Linked DNA regions of Thiocapsa rosea. The protein of the gene in region 1 interacts with the protein of each later gene in a pairwise test. Links are inferred from orthologs where the notes say so. Each region holds a gene or a part of one and is shown on either strand. Other genes may lie near its edges. The genes, in order: BDD21_RS20905 and rlmB.

The links.
Region 2: the proteins of BDD21_RS20905 (region 1) and rlmB interact in binary tests that used the Escherichia coli proteins (3 or more experiments, as listed by UniProt). The link is inferred for Thiocapsa rosea from one-to-one orthologs.

Annotation. Positions count from the first base shown.
Region 1 is NZ_RBXL01000001.1:4,706,119-4,717,193, reverse strand. The notes cover bases 7,717-10,662. They hold BDD21_RS20905 (NAD(P)H-hydrate dehydratase), read left to right. Parts: upstream 7,717-8,406; coding sequence 8,407-9,918; downstream 9,919-10,662. Other genes in these bases: BDD21_RS20895 (N-acetylmuramoyl-L-alanine amidase), read left to right, coding at 10,510-10,662; tsaE (tRNA (adenosine(37)-N6)-threonylcarbamoyltransferase complex ATPase subunit type 1 TsaE), read left to right, coding at 9,915-10,427; queG (tRNA epoxyqueuosine(34) reductase QueG), read right to left, coding at 7,717-8,116. Also shown: BDD21_RS20950 (GTPase/DUF3482 domain-containing protein), read left to right, coding at 1-315; bioA (adenosylmethionine--8-amino-7-oxononanoate transaminase), read left to right, coding at 515-1,813; BDD21_RS20940 (hypothetical protein), read left to right, coding at 2,009-2,365; BDD21_RS20935 (ATP-binding protein), read right to left, coding at 2,450-3,997; BDD21_RS20930 (EVE domain-containing protein), read right to left, coding at 4,261-4,737; rsgA (ribosome small subunit-dependent GTPase A), read right to left, coding at 4,880-5,893; BDD21_RS20920 (c-type cytochrome), read right to left, coding at 5,898-6,191; orn (oligoribonuclease), read left to right, coding at 6,334-6,882; more of queG, read right to left, coding at 7,070-7,716; more of BDD21_RS20895, read left to right, coding at 10,663-11,075. UniProt on the Escherichia coli protein: Bifunctional enzyme that catalyzes the epimerization of the S- and R-forms of NAD(P)HX and the dehydration of the S-form of NAD(P)HX at the expense of ADP, which is converted to AMP.
Region 2 is NZ_RBXL01000001.1:4,828,268-4,839,133, reverse strand. Bases 5,288-8,024 are described here. They hold rlmB (23S rRNA (guanosine(2251)-2'-O)-methyltransferase RlmB), read left to right. Parts: upstream 5,288-6,128; coding sequence 6,129-6,920; downstream 6,921-8,024. Other genes in these bases: BDD21_RS21470 (DUF4435 domain-containing protein), read right to left, coding at 7,428-8,024; BDD21_RS21475 (hypothetical protein), read right to left, coding at 7,115-7,327; rnr (ribonuclease R), read left to right, coding at 5,288-6,126. Outside these bases: BDD21_RS21515 (DegQ family serine endoprotease), read left to right, coding at 1-742; BDD21_RS21510 (methylthioribulose 1-phosphate dehydratase), read left to right, coding at 991-1,611; BDD21_RS21505 (1,2-dihydroxy-3-keto-5-methylthiopentene dioxygenase), read left to right, coding at 1,608-2,147; mtnC (acireductone synthase), read left to right, coding at 2,157-2,840; BDD21_RS21495 (DUF4282 domain-containing protein), read right to left, coding at 2,994-3,350; more of rnr, read left to right, coding at 3,697-5,287; more of BDD21_RS21470, read right to left, coding at 8,025-8,243; BDD21_RS21465 (AAA family ATPase), read right to left, coding at 8,240-9,298; BDD21_RS21460 (N-6 DNA methylase), read right to left, coding at 9,394-10,566; BDD21_RS28825 (hypothetical protein), read right to left, coding at 10,535-10,866. UniProt on the Escherichia coli protein: Specifically methylates the ribose of guanosine 2251 in 23S rRNA.

The DNA.
Region 1 (11,075 bases):
GTCGGACCGGTTCACAATCCGCGTTTTCCCTTCGTCCTCCTGGATCGCATCGTGCTCTACAGTGCGCGGGCCATGAACTGGTCGCACGGTCGCCAAGCCGCGGAGGAGGACGCGCCCGACAAGATGCCCGAGAAGGAGATCCGCCGGGCCGGTTTCACGGAGGAGCTGCCCGCCGCGCAGCAACGTGATCTGGCGCGGTTCTTCAACGCGGCAAAGAAGGGCAAATCCGAGCGCGAGGAGGAGTGTCGCGCGATCATCAGAGGCATCCTGCAAGGGCTCGCAGTGAGCGAGATCGACAGTCGAGCGGATCTGTAATCGCTTAAACCGCGCCCGGTGCGGTATGCGTTGTTTGCTGGAATGGCTTGGCCGCGCCAGCTCCGACGACTGTCGGAGCTGGCACGGTTTAACGTCTTAAAAAAATTAAATTCTAAACCGCGTCACTCCAAAGGTCGGAAAGATCCTTGAGCCCGATACAACATGAACACGACGCATATCGCTCTGGACGCGGTTTAGGATGAAAGAGGACGAGCTGCTCGGGATCGACCGGGCTCACGCCTGGCATCCCTACACCTCTACGATCGATCGCGATCCGGTCTATGCCGTGCGCTCGGCGTCGGGCTGTCGGTTCCGGCTTATGGACGGCCGCGAGCTGATCGACGGCATGTCGTCCTGGTGGTGCGCGATCCACGGCTACAACCATCCGGTCATCAATCAGGCGGCGCGAGATCAGCTCGACGCCATGTCGCACATCATGTTCGGCGGGCTGACCCACGAGCCGGCAGTGCGCCTGATCGAGACCCTGGTGAAGCTGACCCCGGAGCCGCTGCAGCAGGTCTTTCTCTGCGACTCCGGCTCGGTTTCGGTCGAGGTTGCCATCAAGATGGCCATCCAGTACCAGCAGGCCGCCGGACGACCCGAGCGGCACCGCCTCATGACGATCCGCTCGGGCTATCACGGGGACACCCAAGGGGCCATGTCGGTCTGTGATCCGGTGACCGGGATGCACCATCTCTTCAGCCGCGTGCTGCCCGAGCAGGTCTTTGCGCCGGCGCCCGCGTGCCGATTCGGCGAGCCTTGTCGGCCGGAGCACATCGCCGAGTTTACTGCCTTGATCGAGCGGCATCACGCGGAGCTGGCCGCGGTCATCCTCGAGCCGATCGTGCAGGGGGCGGGGGGAATGCGCTTTTACAGCGCCGAGTATTTGGCGGAGGCTCGCCGGCTCTGCGACCGCTTCGAGGTGCTCCTGATCGCCGACGAAATCGCCACCGGCTTCGGGCGCACCGGCGCGCTCTTCGCTTGCGAGCATGCCGGCATTGCGCCCGACATCATGACGCTCGGCAAGGCCCTGACAGGCGGCTATCTGACCCTGGCGGCGACGCTCGCGACCGATCGAGTCGCCCGTACCATCTCCTCGGGCGAGCCCGGCGTCTTCATGCACGGCCCGACCTTCATGGGCAATCCGCTTGCCTGCGCAATCGCCAATGCCAGCATCGATCTTTTGCTGGCCTCCGACTGGCGAGCCAACATCGCTCGGATCGAGCGCGGTCTGGCCGCCGGACTGGCGGGCTGCCGAGACGTTCCGGGCGTGGCCGAGGTGCGCGTGCTCGGCGCGATCGGTGTGGTCGAGATGTGCGCGCCTGTCTCCATGCGCGAGATCCAGCGCCGTTTTGTCGCGCGCGGGGTCTGGGTGCGCCCGTTCGGCCGACTGGTGTATCTCATGCCGCCCTACATCATCGGCGACGAGGAGCTTGCGACACTCTGCGCTTCGGTCGTCTCAGTCCTCGGCGACATGGCGGTGGAGTCATCCGGATAGTGCCGCACCGCAGAGGTGTCGAGACTGTTCGTTGTCGTTGTCGTCATCGACCATGGAAACGACAACGACAACGACAACGACAACGACAACGAACGAGGAGTGTTGCTTCGGCCTGCGTTGCCGCGCGAACGACCCCACATGGAGGACAAAGGGATCAAACCGCCCCCCGATTCGACATGCCTCAGGAGCTGTGCCATGCAAGACCGCCCCATCATCAAGACCGCTATCCCGAAACGCCGCTATCAGGTCGGCAATCACTCGGCATCGCTGCTCGGCGAGATCGAGAGCGGGGATAGCCGTACCTATCGGTACATCCTCGCGTTCGTGCAAACCGGACAGCGCGAGCCCGTCTTCTATGTCTGTGTCGAGCCAAGCCCTCCAGCCGAGCGTGCCGACGGGGCCTACCGGCTCGGTATCGTCGGCGAGGTTATGTCCGAGGTGGTGGATACGGACGATCGCTGGGGCGATCTGGATGCCTTTGCCGAGCAGGCACTGAAGCTGGGCCAGCAGGCGCTCGGGCTGCAGCAGGCCTCCGTTGTCCGACAGATGTGATTCGGGCGCCGTCGTCATTCAGGCACACGGCGTGGGTCACACGCCAGTATACGTCGGCAAACGCGTCCATCCGTAGCCGGAGACTCACAGCGTTTCCACCTCGAAGCCGACCAAGGCGCGACGCTCGCGACTGAATTCGATCCCGATCTGGTGGATCGGCTGACCCAGGGCGCGGTATTTGTCGGCATAACCGCGGTCCTTGATCTGTTGGAGCGCTCGCCCTTCCGGTGCCAGCTCGACGACCTTGAATTCAAACAGCCAGATGCAGGCATTGAACTTCAAAGTCAGGTCGATACGGCCTTGGTTGCTCGTCTCCTCCGGGGTCAGATCCAAGCCCAGCGCGGCCAGATGGCTGTAGAAGACGCTCGCATAGTAACCCTCGAAACGGGCGATCGGATTGCCGGTGTGCCAGGGATAGGGGATGGCCGCGAAGAGGCTTTCGAGATGCGCGCGCAATGCCGTGAAGTCACCGGCGACGAGCACGTCGTAGAGCCGGCTCACGGCCCGATCGGCCTGCATGGGGTCGCCTATCAGCCCTTTCAGGAGCGCATCGTTCAGCGCGATTTCGACCTCCAGATTGGGATAGCCCAGGGCATATTCGAGCCGCGCGCCGAGGCGCCGGGAGCCGGTGAAGGTCAGATAGCCGCTTTGCCAGAGCAATGCCTCCGAGGGCATGTTGTGCACGTCGAAGGTCGAGATCAATGCCTCGGAGGCATGCAGTCCGGCCAGATCTGGCGTAAAGAAACCGCGTGCGGTGAGCAGATCCACCAGAAAGGTCGGCGTCCCCGTCTCGAACCACCAGGTGCGGAACTCGCGTGCATCGAACAACAAGAGGAGATCGAAGGGGTTGTAGACTGCCTCGCCGGTCCAGTTGTAGCCGTTGTACCAGAGCCGGATCTGCTCGCGCTCCAGGCCCGCAAGCTCGGGGGCGAAGACGCTGTCGACATCGGCCTCGGTATAACCGCAGAGCGCCGAGTAACGGACATCGACCGTGATGTCCTTCAGACTGTTGAGTCCCGAAAAGATGCTGACCTTGCTGAACTTGCTCACGCCGACAAGAAACGCAAAACGGATGTGGGCGTCGTTGTCCTTGATGACCGAATAGAGATTCCGCAGTCCGTCGCGGAGCTCCCGCGCGGTCTTCGCGTCGCTCAGGTTGTCGAGGATCGGCTTGTCGTATTCATCCACCAGCACCACTGCCCGTTGGCCGGTGGCGGCATGGGCCAGCGCGAGCAACTCGGCAAAACAACCCACGATGTCCGTCGTGTCCCGACAGACGAGACCGAGCGCGCGTTGATTACGGGACAAGAGATCCAGGATGCGCCGATCGAGCTCGGCGCGATCGCGTACCACACCCCCGCCGAAGCTGATCCGAATGACCGGATAAGGGGTCGTCCAGTCCCAATGCGGATGGATCGCGAGCCCTCGAAACAGGGGCTCGTTGCACGCGAAAAGCTCCGCGAGGGTATCGATCAGCAGCGACTTGCCGAAACGACGCGGGCGCGACAGGAAATACTGGCTGCCCTCGTCGACCAACTGGCGGATAAAGCCGGTTTTGTCGACATAGTAAAAATCATCCTCCCGAATCTTGGCGAAGGTCTGGATCCCGATCGGCAGTTTACGGCGGTGCATGGCGGACCTTGACGGCGCGAACGTGACTGGATTTTTCGCCGAACTCTACTCGTCGCCTAAGGTGATTTCCAAGCATTGGCATCCCGTCTGCGCATGCCCGGAAGGCATCGAGTCCATTAAGCCGCAGGTCTCGAGCAAACCGTCCCGGAAATCTTCGTTGTCGTTGTCGTCCGGAATCCGATTGCGACAACGACAACGAGTAGAGCCTTCGACCACTTTTCTTGGTTCCGGCTCTGCCGGTAGAGCCGTTCCCGGAAATCAACTCAATCGGTTTCGGACTCAAGGGCGAGGATAAAGTCCCATTGCTCGGGCGTGACCGGCATGACGGAGAGCCGATTGCCGTTGCGCACGAGAGGGAAGCCGGCGAGGGCGCCGTCGGCATGCGCCTTGAGCTCGGCGAGCGAGAGGGTCCGTTTCAGGTGGCGCACGTAGCGCACCTCCACCAGATACCACCGGGGTTTCTCCGGGTCGCTCTTGGGATCGAAATACTTCGCCTCGGGATCGAAGGCGGTGCTGTCGGGATAGGCGTCGCTGGCGACCTCGGCGATCCCGACCACGCCCGGCACTGTGCAGTTGGAGTGATAAAAAAGGATCTGGTCGCCCGGGCGCATCGCATCGCGCAGCATGTTGCGGGCCTGGTAGTTGCGTACCCCGTCCCAGGGCTCGGTCCGGTCGGGGCGCGCGGCCAGGTCGTCGAGACCGAAGGCGTCAGGCTCGGATTTCATCAGCCAGTAGTTCATCCTGTCGTGTCCTGATTCGGCATCGCGTGACGGGGCTTAAACCGCGCCCGGCGTGGTATGCGTCGCTTGTCGCTTTGGACGCGGTTCAATACTCTAAAACGCGCCAGCTCCAACACATGACGCATACCGCACCGGGCGCGGTTTAGGTGCGTGCCTGCTCCGCTTCGGCCAGCAGATGTTTGAAATTGGCGAGCCTCTGCGGGGCGATGAGACCCTCTGCGACGGCGCCGCGGATGGCGCACTCGGGCTCTTGATCATGTCGGCAGTCTGCGAACCGGCAGTGTCCGATATAGGGACGCAGCTCGCGAAACCCTTGCTGTAAGGCGTCGCGGTCGAGCGGACCCGTGCGGAAGCTGCGCACGCCCGGGGAGTCGATCAAGGCGCCGTCCTCGGCCAATCGATAGCAGGTCGCCGCCGAGGTGGTATGGCGCCCGAGGCCGGTGGCCTTGGAGAGTCGGCCGATCTGGATCTCGCGATCCGGCAGCAGCACCTTAACCAAGGATGATTTTCCGACGCCGGATTGGCCCACCAGGATGCTCGTTTGCCCGCCGAGATGACGGATCAGGTCGACCAGGGTCTCCGGCTCACGCAGACTGGTCCAGAGGAGTGAATAACCGATGGCCCCGTAATAGGCGAAACGTTCCTGAAACGCTGCACGATCGTCGGGGTCGAGCAGATCCATCTTGTTGGCCACGATGATGGCCTCCACCCCCATGGTCTCGGCCGCCACCAGATACTGATCGATCAAATAATCGCTCGGCTCGGGCCGCGGCGCGATCAGGATCACCAGGCGCGTCAGGTTGGCCGCCAACGGCTTGTCGCGACCGCCGAAGTCGGGGCGGCTCAGCAGCGTTTGCCGCGGCAGGATGGCCGTGACGACACCCTGATTGTCCGCGGTGCGTTGCCAGACCACGCGATCCCCGCAGACCGGATGCCCGATATTCTGACGCGACAGACAATGGGTGATGTCGCCCTCGGCGTCCTCGACCGCCAGATTGGCCCCGTGGCGGACGACGACTCGCCCCTCCACGGGCAACGGCTCGCCTTCGATCTCCGACAAGGCGTTGTCGACGCGCGAGGCGAGGCGCTGGCGGCGGCGGTCCTGGATGGTTTGGATCCGCTCGATCTGGCGTCCGGACAGCCGCCGTTTCGTCACCGGCTCAGCGCTCGAAACTGTAGAAGTGATGGTTTAGATAGCTGGCGACGTCTTTGATGTCTTCATCGAACCACCGCAGCCCGAGCGCGGTCTCGCAGCGTTGGACCTGCCGCTCGAGTCCGTCGAACGAGGTGACCATGCGTCCGTCGCGCGTGTAGATCTCGCTGCCGTGGCAGCTCAGGCAGTTGGTTTCGTAGAGTTCCTCGGCCTTCTCGCTGGGTTGCGCCTGTGCCGTGACCGAACCGAGGCCGAGAAGCACGGCTGTGCCCGCGCCGAGGAGAATGGACTGGATCTTCATGGATGAGCCTCCGAAGGATTGTTGGAATGAGCAAGGTCGCCAGCAGGCGAAAACGCCGCTACCCTAGCCGATCATGGTGTCGACCGCCGGGTTAGACCAGGCTGTCGGCTCACCCGATTGCGTATTGCAGGAGAGCAGGCATTTGACCAAGAACGAGAATCATCTGATCTGGCTCGATCTCGAGATGACGGGGCTCGACCCCGCGAGCGATCGAATCCTCGAGATCGCGACCATGATCACCGACAGCGATCTTCGCATCCTGGCGGAGGGTCCCGTCGTTGCGATCCATCAGCCCGAAGCCGTTCTTGCGGGCATGGACGAGTGGAATCGCGACCATCACGGCCGATCCGGCCTGCTCGATCGGGTACGCGCAAGCACCCAGAGCGTATCCGATGCCGAATCGACGACCCTGCGCTTTCTCGCGGATTTCGTCCCGCCCGGCGCCTCGCCCTTGTGCGGAAACAGCATCTGTCAGGACCGACGCTTCCTTGCGCTCTGGATGCCGAAGCTCGAGGCCTACTGCCACTATCGCAATCTGGACGTGAGCACCTTGAAGATCCTCGCGCAACGCTGGGCGCCCGACGTGGCGAGCGCCTTCAAGAAAGAGTCGCGACACCTGGCCCTCGACGATATCCGCGAGTCCATCGACGAACTCAAACATTATCGCACGCATCTTTTGCGGGGGCTTTAAACCGCGCCCGGTGCGGTATGCGTCATGTGTTGGAGTGGTTTGGCCGCGCCAGCTCCGAGGACTGTTGGAGTCGGCGCGGTTTAAAGTATTCAAAAATATTGAATTCTAAACCGCGTCTCACCGGGATCGAGGATATCTCCGAAGCCAAACGCACAATGACAACGACGCATGTCGCTCTGGACGCGGGTTAACCGATCCGCCGGAGCGCCCACCCGACATGCTCGCGAATCAAGGCGTCGGGATGGTCCGCACGGGTGCTCAGGGCCTGTTTCACCTCGGCCGATGCGGGCGCGTTGCCGAGCGCGACGGCGATGTTTCGCAGCCAGCGGAGGTGGCCAATGCGGCGAATCGCGGAGCCTTGCGTTCGATCGAGAAAGGTCGACTCGTCCCAGCCGAAGACCTCGACGAGCGAGGCCGTATCCAGACCGTGACGTGCCTGAAAATCCGGTTCGGCGGCGAGCTGCGCGAAGCGATTCCAGGGACAGACCAGTTGGCAGTCGTCACAGCCGTAGATGCGGTTGCCCATCAGGGGGCGCAGCGGCTGCGGGATGCTGCCTGCATGCTCGATCGTCAGGTAGGAGATGCACAGGCGGGCATCCAACCTGTAGGGCGCGATGATCGCGCGGGTCGGACAGACCTCGATGCAGGCCCGACAGCGGCCGCAGTGATCGGCAATCGGGGTATCGATCGGCAGTGCGAGATCCGTGTAGATCTCGCCGAGAAAGAACCAGGAGCCGGCCTGGGGGTGGATGAGGTTGGTGTGCTTGCCGATCCAGCCGAGCCCGGCCTTCGCGGCCAGCGGTTTCTCCAGAACGGGTGCTGAGTCGACGAAGACCCGGTAGCCGAAGGGGCCGATTTCGGCGAGGATATGCTCGGCGAGGCGCTGTAGGCGCCGTCTGAGCAGCTTGTGATAGTCGCGGCCCAGTGCGTAGCGCGAGATGAAGGCGCGCGGCGGATCCTCTAGCGCGGCCTGCATCGCCCGGTGCGACTCGGGCAGATAGTCCATCCGCACCGAGATCACGCGAACCGTGCCGGGCACCAGATCGGCCGGGCGCGAGCGCTTCAGCCCGTGACGGGCCATGTAGTCCATGGTGCCGTGACGGCCCTCGGCGAGCCAGGTCAGCAGACGTGACTCGGCCGACGCGAGGTCGGTGTCGGTGATCCCGACCTGCTGGAAGCCGAGTTCCGAACCCCGGCGCTTGATGCGGGCGACAAGCTCTCCTGTCGGTATCACTCGTGTGGCGTCTCGGTTTGCGGCTTCGGATGTCCGAAGAATAGACCGCATGCGAGGTCGACTTGAACCTGATGTCTCGAGACGTCGCCTCCAAGCAAACCGATCGATCAAGCCTCTCGATCAAACCTGTCGATCAAAACCAGCGAGCACATCGGGATTCATGAACGCCGAGCGCCTCACGACATCATGCGTCATCGACGCGATCCGCCTTCGGAGCCATGTGCCTTGCGGCGCCCGCGATCGACCCCGTGCGAGAGCCTCACATGTCATCCCCGCCGCGGAATAATCCGATGCCCGACCGCGATCGCTTGCCGCATGCGCTCTATCGCGCCGCGCAGGTGCGCAATCTCGACCGCTGCGCCATCGATGATCACGGCATCCCTGGCATCGAGCTGATGAACCGGGCCGGGGAGGTCGCCTATCGGATCCTACGTGAGCGTTGGCCGGATGCGCGCGATCTCACGGTGCTGGTCGGGACCGGAAACAACGGCGGGGACGGCTATGTGATCGCGCGCCTGGCACGGGCCGAGGGTCTCGCCGTGCGTGTGCTGCAGCTTGGGGATCCGCAGCGCGTGTCGGGCGATGCGGCCCTCAGTCGCGACGCCTGGTGCGACGCGGGTGGGACGATCGCGCCTTATCGCGGACTGCCGCGGCGCTCGGATGTCCTGGTCGATGCCCTTCTCGGGACCGGGTTGGAACGCCCCGTCGAGGGGCTTTGGGCCGAGGCGATTCAGGCACTTGACCACCAGCGCTCGCCGGTGCTTGCCGTCGACATCCCGTCGGGCCTGCATGCCGACACCGGGCAGGTCATGGGCGTGGCGGTGCGCGCGGATGTCACGGTCAGCTTCATCGGACTCAAACAAGGTCTCTTCATCGGCGCCGGACCCGAGTGCTGCGGCGAGATCCGTTTCAGCGCGCTGTCGATTCCGGCACGGGTCTATTCCAGCGAGGTGGCCTCGGCGCGGCGCATCGACTGGGATCAGCAGTCGGCGCGATTCGGGCGACGTCCGCGCACGGCACACAAGGGCACCTTCGGGCACCTGTTGGTGATCGGCGGCGCACCCGGGCTGTCCGGTGCCGTGCGTCTCGCCGGCGAGGCCGCACTGCGCGCCGGTGCCGGATTGGTCACGATCGCCACGCATCCGGCGCATGCCGCTTGGCTGAATCTCTCGCGTCCCGAGCTGATGGTGTCGGCGGTCGAGACCTCGGCGGATCTGGCTCCCCTGATCGCGCGGGCCGATGTCGTGGCGATCGGCCCCGGGTTGGGTCGCGAGGTGTGGGGCCGGGATCTCTGGCAGTCGCTCCTTGGCCTCGGCATGCCGATGGTCGTCGATGCCGACGCACTGAACCTCCTCGCCGAGGCACCCCGCTCGGGGCCGGATTGGGTACTGACGCCGCACCCCGGCGAGGCGGCACGCCTGCTCGGGACCAATGTTGCGGCGATCGAGCAGGACCGCCCGGCGGGCGCGCATGCGCTGCAGGGGCGCTACGGCGGTGTCGCCGTCCTGAAGGGCGCCGGGACACTGATCCAGGGTGATCCGGTGCGCCCGCTTGCGGTCTGCAGCGACGGGAACCCCGGAATGGCAACCGCCGGTTCCGGGGACGTGCTGACCGGGATCATCGGCGCCTTGCGTGCTCAGGGGCTCGACGCGGAGGAGGCCGCCTGCGCCGGCGTCTGTCTGCACGCTGCGGCGGGCGATCGGGCCGCGCGTACGGGCGAGCGCGGGCTTATCGCGAGCGATATCATCGACGCCCTTCGCCCGCTGGCCAATCGCGTGCATGCACTGCAGGAGGAATCATGATCGAGCAATGGCTGCCCGATCCCGAAGCACAGCTCGCCTTCGGAGGCCGGCTCGCGGCGCTTTTGCCGCCGCGTCTGATCGTCTATCTCGAGGGCGACCTGGGGACCGGTAAAACGACCCTGACCCGAGGTGTTCTCGCGGGGCTCGGCCATCGCGGTGCCGCGCGCAGTCCGACCTATACCTTGCTCGAACCTTACGAGCTGGCGGACAGACGCATCAATCACCTGGATCTCTATCGCCTCGGGGATCCGCAGGAGCTCGAGTTTCTGGGCTTGCGTGACCTGCTCGCCGAGGACGCCGTCTGGATGGTGGAGTGGCCCGAGCGCGGCGTCGGGATGTTGCCGTCTCCGGATCTGGTGATTGCGATCGACTACCTCCCCAATGGCCGGCGACTGCGTCTCTCGGCCCGAACGGCGTCGGGCGCGTCAGTCCTGGAGGCGCTGGCCGGGCTCGGATCCGTGGATTCAGTGCGTTGCTCATCGCCTGAGAAGTTGGATGTAATCCAATGATGCAACATGGAAAGCCGTCGCTCGGCATGCTATCTTTCAACGCACGATCGATCGGGTCGGGAGCCACCAGAAGGCCGTGCTCGTGAATAGGCTGATCTCGCCGCTGCTTCTCCTCGTGCTTGCGGTTTCGGCGCAGTCCGTCTGCGCGGAGCAGGCATCGGTGGATGGCGCGCGGGTCTGGACCGATCCGGAAAAGACCCGTTTGGTCTTCGAGACCTCCTCGGCGGTCACACACCGGATCTTTCCGCTGGACGAGCCCGATCGCCTCGTCATCGACCTCGACGATGCTGCCATGCAGAGCAATCTGCCGAAGGTCGATCTCGGGGATGCCGTCCTGATCGGCCTACGGGGTGGGGTGCGGGGCGGATCGCACCTGCGTATCGTCCTGGATCTCAAGCAACCGGTGCGAGCGAAGAGCTTCGCGCTGAGCCCGAACGAGCGCTACGGACATCGGCTGGTCATCGATCTGACGCCGAAGGACGGTTCGAGCGTCCGGCGTGTCGCGCTTCCCTCGTTCCCGAATTCGGCCGTTCGCAAAGGGGACACGCGGCGCGGTCGCGGTCCTGCGATCATCGTGGCCATCGACGCCGGTCACGGCGGCGAGGATCCCGGTGCCATCGGCGCGGGAGGAACCCTGGAGAAGGACGT
Region 2 (10,866 bases), 120 kb from region 1 along the record:
CGACGGTGCCGTCGTGGGCATGAACACCGCCATCTTCAGTCGCAGCGGCGGCTACATGGGCGTGGGCTTCGCCATCCCGATCAACCTCGCCAACGCCATCGCCAATCAGTTGATCGAGCAAGGCGAGGTGACGCGCGGCTTCCTCGGGATCGTGATCCAGCCGCTGACCGCGGATCTGGCCGAATCCTTCGGGATGCAGCAGGGCGAGGGGATTCTGATCGCTCAGGTCACGGAAGACAGTCCCGCCGGGAAGGCCGGCCTGCGCCAGGGTGACGTCATCGTTGCCTATCGCGGGGAGCCCGTGACCGATGTCGGCAACTTCCGTAACCGGGTCGCACTGACCCCGCCGGGGAGCAGCCAGGAGCTCACCATCGTGCGCGAGGGGCAGCGCCAAACCCTCGGCGTCACCATCGGGACGCTGAACGCCGAGGCGCTGGCATCCTCCGCGCCGACCCAAACCAGCGCGGAGCTGGGGCTCACCCTCCAGACCCTGACGCCGCAGCTTGCCGAGCAGTTCGGCGGTCAGCCCGGCGAGGGTGTTCTGGTCACCGAGGTCAAACCAGGATCGATCGCCGCCGCGGCCGGCATCGAGCCGGGCACGCTGATCCTGCAGGTCAATCGCGAGTGGGTGAAGAGCGTCGCGGACTTTCAGCAAGCCGTGAAGGCCGGTCGCGAGACCGGGCGCGTCCTGTTGCTGGTCCGTAAGGACGATATGCAGCGATTCGTGGTTCTGAGCTGGTAGCCGCGTACGGCGGGGAGGGACTCCCCGCCCGGCGTTCCGGTTCCATCAGCTTGTTCATCGAGCCGGTAGGGTGGACGAGCGAGAGCGAAGTCCACCGAGACTTGCACCGGAGCCGGTGGTCTGCGCTGCGCCCGCTCGGCGGTTCGGCCCGGCGGGCCGCATGGTGGCGGGTCGAGTCCGTTGTGCTTCCACCATTGGACCTCATCCCCGTTCTGCCTTAGATTGCGGTTTTGCCCGGCGGAACCCAGATGGTCGATCCCGAGGTCTTCAAACAGCGCGCCGCCGAGCTGATCGGCGTCGGGCATTTTTGTTTTTCACGCGGCTGGTTGCCGGCGACCTCCGGCAACCTCTCCGCGCGTCTGGATGCAAGCCGCATCGCCATCACCGTATCGGGGCGTCACAAGGGCGAACTCGACGCGAGCGGGATCATGGCGATGGATGTCGAGGGCCGCATCCTGACCGCCGGCTGCCGCCCGTCCGCGGAGACCGAGCTGCATCTGATGTTGTATCGCCGTGATCCGGCGATCGGTGCCGTGCTGCACACCCATTCGGTCAACGCGACCGTGCTGTCTCGGTTGGCGGATGATGCCTTGACCCTGTCCGACTACGAGGTCTTGAAGGCGTTGCCGGGCATCGAGACGCACGAGACTCGCCTTGCGCTGCCTGTTTTCGCCAACGACCAGGACATCGGGCGTCTCGCGCTCGAGGTGGAGCGGGCGCTGGAGCGCACGCCGAATCTGCCCGGTTACTTGATTGCCGGTCACGGCCTCTATACCTGGGGCAGCAACGTCGCCGACGCGCGTCGGCGGATCGAGGCGTTCGAGTTTCTGCTCGAATGCGAAACCCTCACGAGGAGCATGACCCGATGAGCGAGCTGCGCGTTCACGCCGAAGACCAACCTGTACCCGAGGCGGTCTTCACCGATTTTGCCGACATCCGGCGCGAACTCGGCGCCCTCGGGGTCAATTTCGAGCGTTGGCAGGCGGACCGCGTCCTGGCGGCGGATGCAACGCCGGAGGACGTCATCGCCGCCTATCGCAGCGACATCGACCGTCTGATGACCGACTACGGCTTCGGCGCGGTCGACGTGCTGCGCATGACGCCGGACCATCCCGACCGTGAGGCCCTTCGCGCGAAGTTCCTCAACGAGCACACCCACACCGAGTTCGAGGTGCGCTTCTTCGTCGAGGGCAGCGGTCTGTTCTATCTGCACACCAACGGCCGGGTCTACGCCGTGATCTGCGAGCAGGGCGATCTCATCAGCGTCCCCGACGGCACGACCCACTGGTTCGACATGGGTCCGCGTCCGCACTTCACCGCGATCCGCCTCTTCACCAACCCCGAGGGCTGGGTCGCCAACTTCACCGGCAGCGACATCGCGTCGCGCTTTCCCCGCTTCGAGTAATCAGTCCCCATGGTCAAGGCGATCCTCACCGACATCGAGGGCACCACCTCGAGCCTCTCGTTCGTCAAGGACGTGCTCTTTCCTTACGCCGCGGAGCATCTGCCCGACTTCGTGAGGGCGCATCGCGAGGATCCGCAAGTGGCGGCGCTGCTCGAGGATGCGCATGCCGTCGCGGGCGGAGCGATGGACGAGGACGCGTTGATCGCCGCGATGCTCGACTGGATCGCGACCGACCGCAAGATCACGCCGCTCAAGGCGTTGCAGGGTCTCATCTGGGAGGAGGGTTACGCACGCGGCGACTTCCTGGGCCACATCTACGCGGATGCGGCCCGCCGCCTGCGCGATTGGCACGGCGCCGGTCTGAGGCTCTATGTCTATTCCTCCGGCTCGGTGCATGCCCAGAAGCTGCTGTTCGGACACACCGAGTACGGCGACCTCACGCCGCTCTTCTCCGGCTTCTTCGATACCCGCATCGGCGGAAAACGCGAGCGTGAATCCTACTGCGCCATCGCCTCCGAGATCGGTCTGCCGCCCGGAGAGATGCTCTTCCTCTCGGACATCCGAGAAGAGCTTGATGCCGCGCACGATGCCGGGATGGCGACGATCGCCTTGCGCCGCGAAGGCGTCACCGGCCCTTTCGGCGAGCACCCGGTCGTCGATGATTTCGATGGGATTCGGCCGAACGAGGATTGATCGGCGGCCTCAACTCCCGACTCAACCGCGTCCAGAGCGACATGCGCCATTTTCATTTTGTGTTGGGCTTAAGTATTTTTCCGACCTTCACGGAGACGCGGTTGAGAATTCTACATTTTTTAATCTCTTAAACCGCGCCGACTCCAACGGTCGTCAAGTCTGCCGGGGCCGATCCCATCCAAAAACATCACATACCGCGCTGGGCGCGGTTAAGGCGTCTCGCATCTGCATAAAGGCGATCAGATACTCGAACATGATGCGCCACATCAGCTCCATGAAGAGAAACGCGGCGACGAACAGCAGGATTCCGAGCACGCGCCAACGCAGTCGCACCGTCGCGGTCAGAAGACCCATCCCGGCGCGATAAGCATCGCCTACCGGCTCAAAGCGGCGCATCAGGTACAGCGCCATGAGCCAGGCCGCGACGGGCATGACGACGGCGCCCAGATAGTAGAACACCAGCAGCGCATGGCGGCTGATCATGGTTTCGAAGGTGAGGAAGTCGGTCATCCGAAAGCACCAATGTGTCTCGCCGCCGCGTCCGGGGAATGCGGAAGGCGGAGCGCCGGCTTTGCGGCGATCGATTCAGATGCGGGTGCTGGCTCGGTCTCCCGTCATTCGGGGTGAGCCTGGTTCGAACTTCGGAATGTAATGGTGCCGAGGAGAGGACTCGAACCTCCACGAGCTTTCGCCCACATGGACCTGAACCATGCGCGTCTACCAGTTCCGCCACCTCGGCATGAGGATCCGGGGATGTCTTGAAGAAGGCCATCCCCGTGGCAAGGCGCGAATATTAGTGAGACAACCGAAGGGTGTCAAGGCTACACTAACCTTTTACGAATCAGAACGAGCCCAAGTGACAAGACGCCGAAATTCGACAGCCGCCAAAGAAGCGGACCCCCATCGCCAGCGCGAGGCGAAAAAGTACGCCAACCCCATCCCCAGTCGCGAATTCATCCTCGAAACACTCACCAACCTCGGCGCACCGGCCGGTGCCGACGAGGTCGCCCGCGAGCTCAAACTCACCGACGAGCAGGATCTGATCGCCCTGGAGCGCCGACTCGGTGCCATGGTGCGCGACGGTCAACTGGTGCGGAATCGCAACCAGGCGTTCTGTTTGGTCAACCGGCGCGATCTGATCGCCGGTCGTGTCATCGGACACGCGGACGGTTTCGGTTTCGTGCGCCCGGATGAGGGTGGCGACGACCTCTACCTCTATCCCAAGGAGATGCGCGCGCTGTTTCACGGCGATCGCGTTGTCGTGCGTGTCGCGGGGCGCGATCGACGGGGTCGTCTCGAGGGTGCGGTCGTCGAGATCCTGGAGCGTAAGACCCGCACCGTGGTCGGGCGGCTCTACAAAGAGAGTGGTGTCGGCTTCGTCGCGCCGGACAACAAGCGCCTGACCCATGACATCATCATCCCGAGCGACCGGATCTCGGGGGCGGAGCAGGGTCAGATCGTCGTCGCCGAGATCACGGATCAGCCGACCCAGCGCACCCAGCCGATCGGCCGGATCCTGGAGGTCCTCGGCGACCACATGGCGCCTGGGATGGAGACGGACATCGCGATCCGCGCCCATGATCTGCCGATCGAGTGGCCGGAGGCCGTCGAGACCGAGATCGCCGGGCTCGGCAGCGAGGTCCCGGAGGCGGCGAAGGAGGGCCGGACCGATCTGCGCAAGATTCCCTTGGTCACGATCGACGGGGCCGATGCACGCGACTTCGACGACGCCGTCTATTGCGAGCGCAAGCCCAAGGGCTGGAAGCTGCTGGTCAGCATCGCCGACGTCTCGAGCTATGTGGTGCCTGGTACGGCATTGGACACCGAGGGCTATTCGCGCGGCAACTCGGTTTACTTCCCGGACCGGGTCGTCCCGATGCTGCCGGAGGTGCTCTCCAACGGACTCTGCTCGCTCAACCCGCAGGTCGATCGGCTCTGCATGACCGCCGAGCTTTACATCAACGCGGAAGGCAAGGTCACGCGGACCCGCTTCTTCGAGGGCGTCATGCGCTCGCATGCGCGGCTGACCTACGATCAGGTCGCCGCCATGATCATCGACGGCGATGCCGATCTGTGCGAGAAGCACGCGGACCTGCTGCCGCACCTGCACGAGCTCTACGCCCTTTACCAGACACTGCACCAGGCGCGTGCCGAGCGCGGTGCCATCGACTTCGACACCGTCGAGACCAAGTTCGTCTTCAACGAGCAGGGTCGCATCGCCGCCGTGGTGCCCCTGGTGCGCAACGAGGCGCACAAGATCATCGAAGAATGCATGCTGGCCGCGAACGTGGCTGCGGCGCGTCTCTTCGAGCGCAAGAAGATGCCCGCACTCTTCCGCATCCATGACCTGCCGAACGCCGAGAAGTTGAGTGATCTGCGCGAGTTCCTGGGGCAGCTGGCGCTCAAGCTCCCGGGCGGCGAGAAACCGACCGCCAAGGACTATGCCACGCTGCTCGAGATGGTCAAGGAACGCCCGGATCGTGGATTGATCCAGACCGTCTTGCTGCGCTCCATGCAGCAGGCGATGTACAGCTCCGACAACGTCGGCCACTTCGGCTTGGCCTACGATGCTTACACCCATTTTACCTCGCCCATCCGTCGCTATCCGGATCTGGTCGTCCATCGGATCATCAAGCACATCCTGCGCGGCGGGACCGCTGCCGACCTGGACTACTCCAAGATGGAACTCCAGCAGATCGGCGAATACTGCTCGGGCACCGAGCGGCGCGCCGACGAGGCGACCCGCGACGCCGACGACTGGCTCAAGTGCGAGTTCATGCAGGGCAAGCTCGGCGAGAAATTCGACGGCATCATCACCAGTGTCAACTCCTTCGGTATCTTCGTCGAACTCGACGAGGTTCACGTCGATGGCCTGGTGCACATCACCGCGCTCGACAACGACTTCTACCATTTCGACCCCATCGGTCATCGTCTGCACGGCGAGCGCACCGGCACTGTCTACCGTCTCGGCGATCCGCTGCGGGTGCAGGTTGCGGCCGTGAATCTCGACGATCGCAAGATCGACTTCGTGCTGGCCGAGCCGAGCGGGAAGGGTGGCAAAGCCGGACAAGGCGGGAAGGGCGGACAAGGCGGACCGAGTCCGCGCAAGTCCAAGCCAAAGCCGAAGGCCACGCCGACCGCTCAGGCGTCGGATCAGGCCACGACTCCGGCGCAGACTCCGGCGCCGGCCCAAGCCCAGGCGGACAAGCCTGCCGAGGGCGCCAAGAAGCCCCGCTCGCGCAACCGACGCAAGCGCAAACCGGCCGGTACGGCGCCGACCTCCTGACCGTGAAGGCATCGAGACGCCCTGTCGCGAGCCGTGACGAGGTGCGGCACCCCACGGCGGGGCTGCACCCGGTCGGCGGAATTCACAGCGCGCGCGCCGCGATCAAGTTCGGGAGCGAAGGGGTCGGTGAGCTTTGGCTCGACCGCAGCCGGCGCGACCGACGCTTATCGGAGCTGGCCGATCTTGCGAGCCAGGCGGGCGTGAAGGTCCGCCAGGTCGAGCGCGACGAGCTCGAGCGTGCCGCCGAAGGCACCAATCACCAGGGCGCATTGGCTTGGGTGCGGGTCCCCGCGGCACGCTCCGAGCAGGATCTCGATGGGCTCTTGGAGCGGATCGAAGGCCCGCCCTTCCTGCTCCTACTCGACGAGGTGCAGGATCCGCACAATCTCGGGGCCTGTTTGCGGACCGCGGAGGGTGCCGGCGTCCATGCCGTGATTGCCCCCAAGGACAACGCGGTGGGCCTAACCCCGGTCGTCTGCAAGGTCGCCAGCGGCGCCGCCGAGACCTTGCCCTATGTCCAGGTCACCAACCTGGCCCGGACCATGGGCTACCTCAAGGAGCGAGGAATCTGGCTCACCGGAACGAGCGGCGATGCCGACACCGAGCTCTATGCCGCCGATCTCACCGGGCCGCTCGGCCTGGTCATGGGCAGCGAGGGTACCGGCCTGCGCCGCCTCACGCGCGAGCATTGCGACCGCCTGGTCCGTCTGCCCATGTGCGGGACGGTCGAGAGTCTCAACGTCTCGGTCGCCGCGGGTGTTTGTCTTTACGAGGCGCTGCGTCAGCGTCGGTGAGCGTCCTAACCTGAGGCCGCGTCGTTTCGGCCTCATACTCGGTAGCCCGAATCGCCTGGTTCAAAAAACGCCAATTGAATCAGGGATGACCATCTTCGTGACTCCCCTTTATCATATCAGTCGCTATTCGTGCGTCTCCTACGCCAGCGACGCCGCGTTTCCGCTTCGCCGCAGTGGCGACGGAGAATGAGGCATCATGTTCGGTCAGCCCTTCTGGATTTAATATCTGCGATAATCTCCTTGACCGTTGTCCCTTCGAACAGGCTCTCGCGCTCAGCGGTATAGTTCCCGCTCCCGATGCGAAACTGGTTCAGGAAACGAATGCTGTCGACGACTCCGATTTCTCTGATCAGAGCATCTTTGGCGCGCTGATTGACCTCGGAGATGGTATGAATAGGTGCCGTCAATTAAAGCCTCCATGACGATCCGAACTCCAGACCGCGTCGCCTTGATCTGGCTCTCGGCGATTTCGCTGTTCGCCGTGTCCGCGTACTCCGGGCTGATTCGCTACGAGAAGCGTTCAAGGATAGTTTGTAGGTCCGCCGGTGGCTGTAGCTTACGGAGGATTTTCTTGCGCCGTTCGCCCTCGTCCATTTGGCCGAGTATTCGGTTCATCGCAGGATTGACGACCTTTTTCCAGTAGTGCTTCCCGTGAACCCAATGCGAATACTGGTCGTCGGTGCTTGCAGCTTCCGCGGCGCCACATTGGCTCTGAAACTGGGCGAAGATTCGTGCGGGATCGAGCAGCGCGTCCCACTTGCCCAAGACGCGCTGAATCTCTGCATCGTTCTGGGCAGTCACCAGACTCTCCTCCGAGGCCAGCGCCTCTTTGAATCCCAATGCGCGCAGGCCAGACCAAAGGGGTGTGACAACCTTCCAGAGTGCAGCGTGGCGCCGATAGTCGGGCAGGTGCGTTTCCATTTCGGCGCAGAAGGCCCTCTCGCCGCCGGCGACCGCCGCTTGACGCGTGGGCGGGATCGCTTGCCAGAGCTCGGATGGGTGGATCAGGAAGTTTTCCAAGCAGAAACGAGGTAGCACCAACAGGTTTGGCTGTTCAGCAACGCGGGCGTCGATGGCAGCCTGATCCCATTCGTCGCGGTCCACGAGTCCAATCCATTCGGGCTCCAGCATGAGAAGCTCCAGGAGTTGACGCTTATTGCCGACCGCGGCAATCGCCCACCGCTGCTCCCATCCGGGCGCGAAACGCTCCAGCAGGATACGAAACGCCTCCTTGTCGTCCGCCCCCTCGACCAGAAACGCCTGCTTGGGCTGACTCCCGATCAACTCCTGCCGGATACGGTCTCGCCTGGACCGAATCGTCACGGAGCCGCCTCCAGCAAGATCCGTTTTCCAAGTGCGTCGTAACGGCTCCAGACCTCGGGCACATGCGAAGTGATGATGAGCTGGCCGCCTCGGTCGGCGACCATCCTCTCCAAACGGGCGAGAAAACCCGAGACCAATGAGGGGTGCAGATAGAGATCCGGCTCGTCGATCAGCACGACGCCACCCGTCTCCATCCATCGGTTCACGAGGTAGAGCTGGATCAAGACCTGATGTTCGCCCGCACTAAGGTCGTCGAGGCTGTGCGTCGTGCCGGTTCCGTTCTTGAGCTTTACCCGTAGCCGATTCTCTCCGAGTTTTACCTCGGTCAGGATCTCTTTGCCGCTCAGAAAGGCGTTCATGTCGCGGATCAAGTCATGAAAGCGGTGCAGCGCCGCCGACTTCATGGCGAGCAGCGAGGCTTCCAGCTGGCCCTCCCATTGCTCCGAGACACGATAGCTGGTTAGCCAGCGCTGCTGCGGATCCTCCTGCCGGATCTCACCCACACCGCGCCGCGGGGGAACCCATCGGCGCTCCTCAGCATCCAGAAAGATCATGTTGGGGGAATCGCTCTTGTCCGCGGACACCAGCATCGTCTGCCGTGACTCGGTCCACCGATCGAGCCAGCTCGCGTCCTTGGGCCAGAGCATCTTGCGTGCCGGGGCGCCGGGTCTGCCGGTTCGAGCCACCCACTCACCCACGAATGAACATTCGGGATACTGCTGTTCCAGCGCTTCGACAAACTCCTGTCGACCGAACAAGAGCGCCATCGAGGGTCCGTCGAAGGGCAGATCCTCCAGGAACAGGGCCACACCGCCCCAGCCCTGGAGCCACTCCCGTTCCGCGCTGCTTTTGGGTAGGGGCTTGCGGTGTTGCAGCCAATGGCCAAAGGCGCCCCAGAGCATGGCCACAGCCCGCAGCGCCGACGACTTGCCGCAGCCGTTCGGTCCGCTGAAGAGGATGTTGGTGGCAATCTCGCCGGACCAGTCATCTTTGAAATCGAAGACCCGGGAGCCGAGAGGGCCGGCCTCGAAGACATGGATCGCGCGGATTTTCATCAGCTCTTCCTGGGTTGGACCTTATCCAGCTCGCCCCAGACGCGCGAGCGAGGGTTCTCTCGATTCTGATCTTGACGCATTTAGTGAGTTACCGGCTAGACGTCGGATCCAGGCAATAGATTCGCGATGGTAGCGTGGGTTGCCGTCGCGGCAATCAATTCATTAACGTCGCGAACTATGCGCTCACTCAAATCAATAACACAGTTGTCGCGAGTCGCTTGGCGCGGCGACGCAGCTATCTCAGCTAAATCGGTAGCTTTGGTAAAGATAAGGTGCGATTCAATGATCTCATCCTGTATTGCCGGTTCTGGAATTGGTATAAGCACGTCAGCAAGCTGAGAGCTGTCCATAGTCACATTCGTAGCGCCGAACATTAGCGGTACGATCAACTCCTCGATTACGGCGCTCAAGAAGAGGTGAAGAAACCGGGGTCGGATTCTATCTTCATCTTTAACAAAGATGGCACACATTGTACTTGCGAGCGCGAACTTTCCTTCTTGGTAGTGGATCCGCTTAATGTCGGCCTTTCCTTGCCCTGATGAAGATACAAGAGGGACACAAACCGCCTTACCTTCAAAATCCCAGTGAGCTGCTGATTTCCGCTCTTCTGCTGGTACGCCTAACACAAACGCGCCAGGGGTTGTGGCCATGTTGGGAGACTGACCTTCCAGGATTTCACATACGTCACCCAATCGCCAGAGCGGGATGTCCTCCCGGTGAATAACCCGATTCGGTAGGTCGGGCCAACGTCCGATTAAATGTACTGTGCGTCTAGAAAGGAGAGACTTCTTCGACACCGTGAATGATCTTGGCCTATTTGTTTGCTCAGCCCATATCGTCCCGTTCTCGACCGCGTACTTGAAGTCGGATATGATCCGTTGAGCAGTATTAAGCTGCGATCCCGGAACTCGCTCTCGCGTATCGGTTTGCGTAAATCCGTCATTCTCAATCTCAATGAAGAGGACGGAATCGGAGCGTCTGGCAAGCAGGCGATCGATAATGAGAATATGCGTCTTCACACTAGCATAAGGCTTGAATACACCACGTGGGAGCGTGATGTCTGCCAATAAATATCCTCCTTCGACTAAAAGACGCCTCAATTGCACGTGCCCGGCGTGAGCTACAAAGTGAATGCCTTCGGGTACGATGACACCAGCCCTGCCAGCAGGTGTTAGATGCTCCAGAAAGTAGTCTAGAAACAAAACCTCCGAGCGTTTGGACTTCACTGAGAATCGCTCATGCGGCTTGATCCCGCCCTTCGGCGACATGAATGGCGGGTTGGCCAGGATGACGTCGGCGTAGTCGTTCCAGCGGTCCTGGCTGGTGATGTGTCGTGCTTCTTCGGGTCGATAACGGCGACAATGAAATCGATGATGTGGCGCGGGGTGCGGAACTGTCCGGCATCGCCCTCTGGCTGCCGAGCACGGAGAGCAGATATTCAAAGGCGTCACCCAAGCGTTCGGAATGGTCGTACTCGAACTCGTCGATGATCTTCAGGAAGGCCCGCAGTGTCTCCGGATCGCGGTAGGGCAGAAAGGCGTTCTTGAAGATGTCGCGGAAGAGGGGCG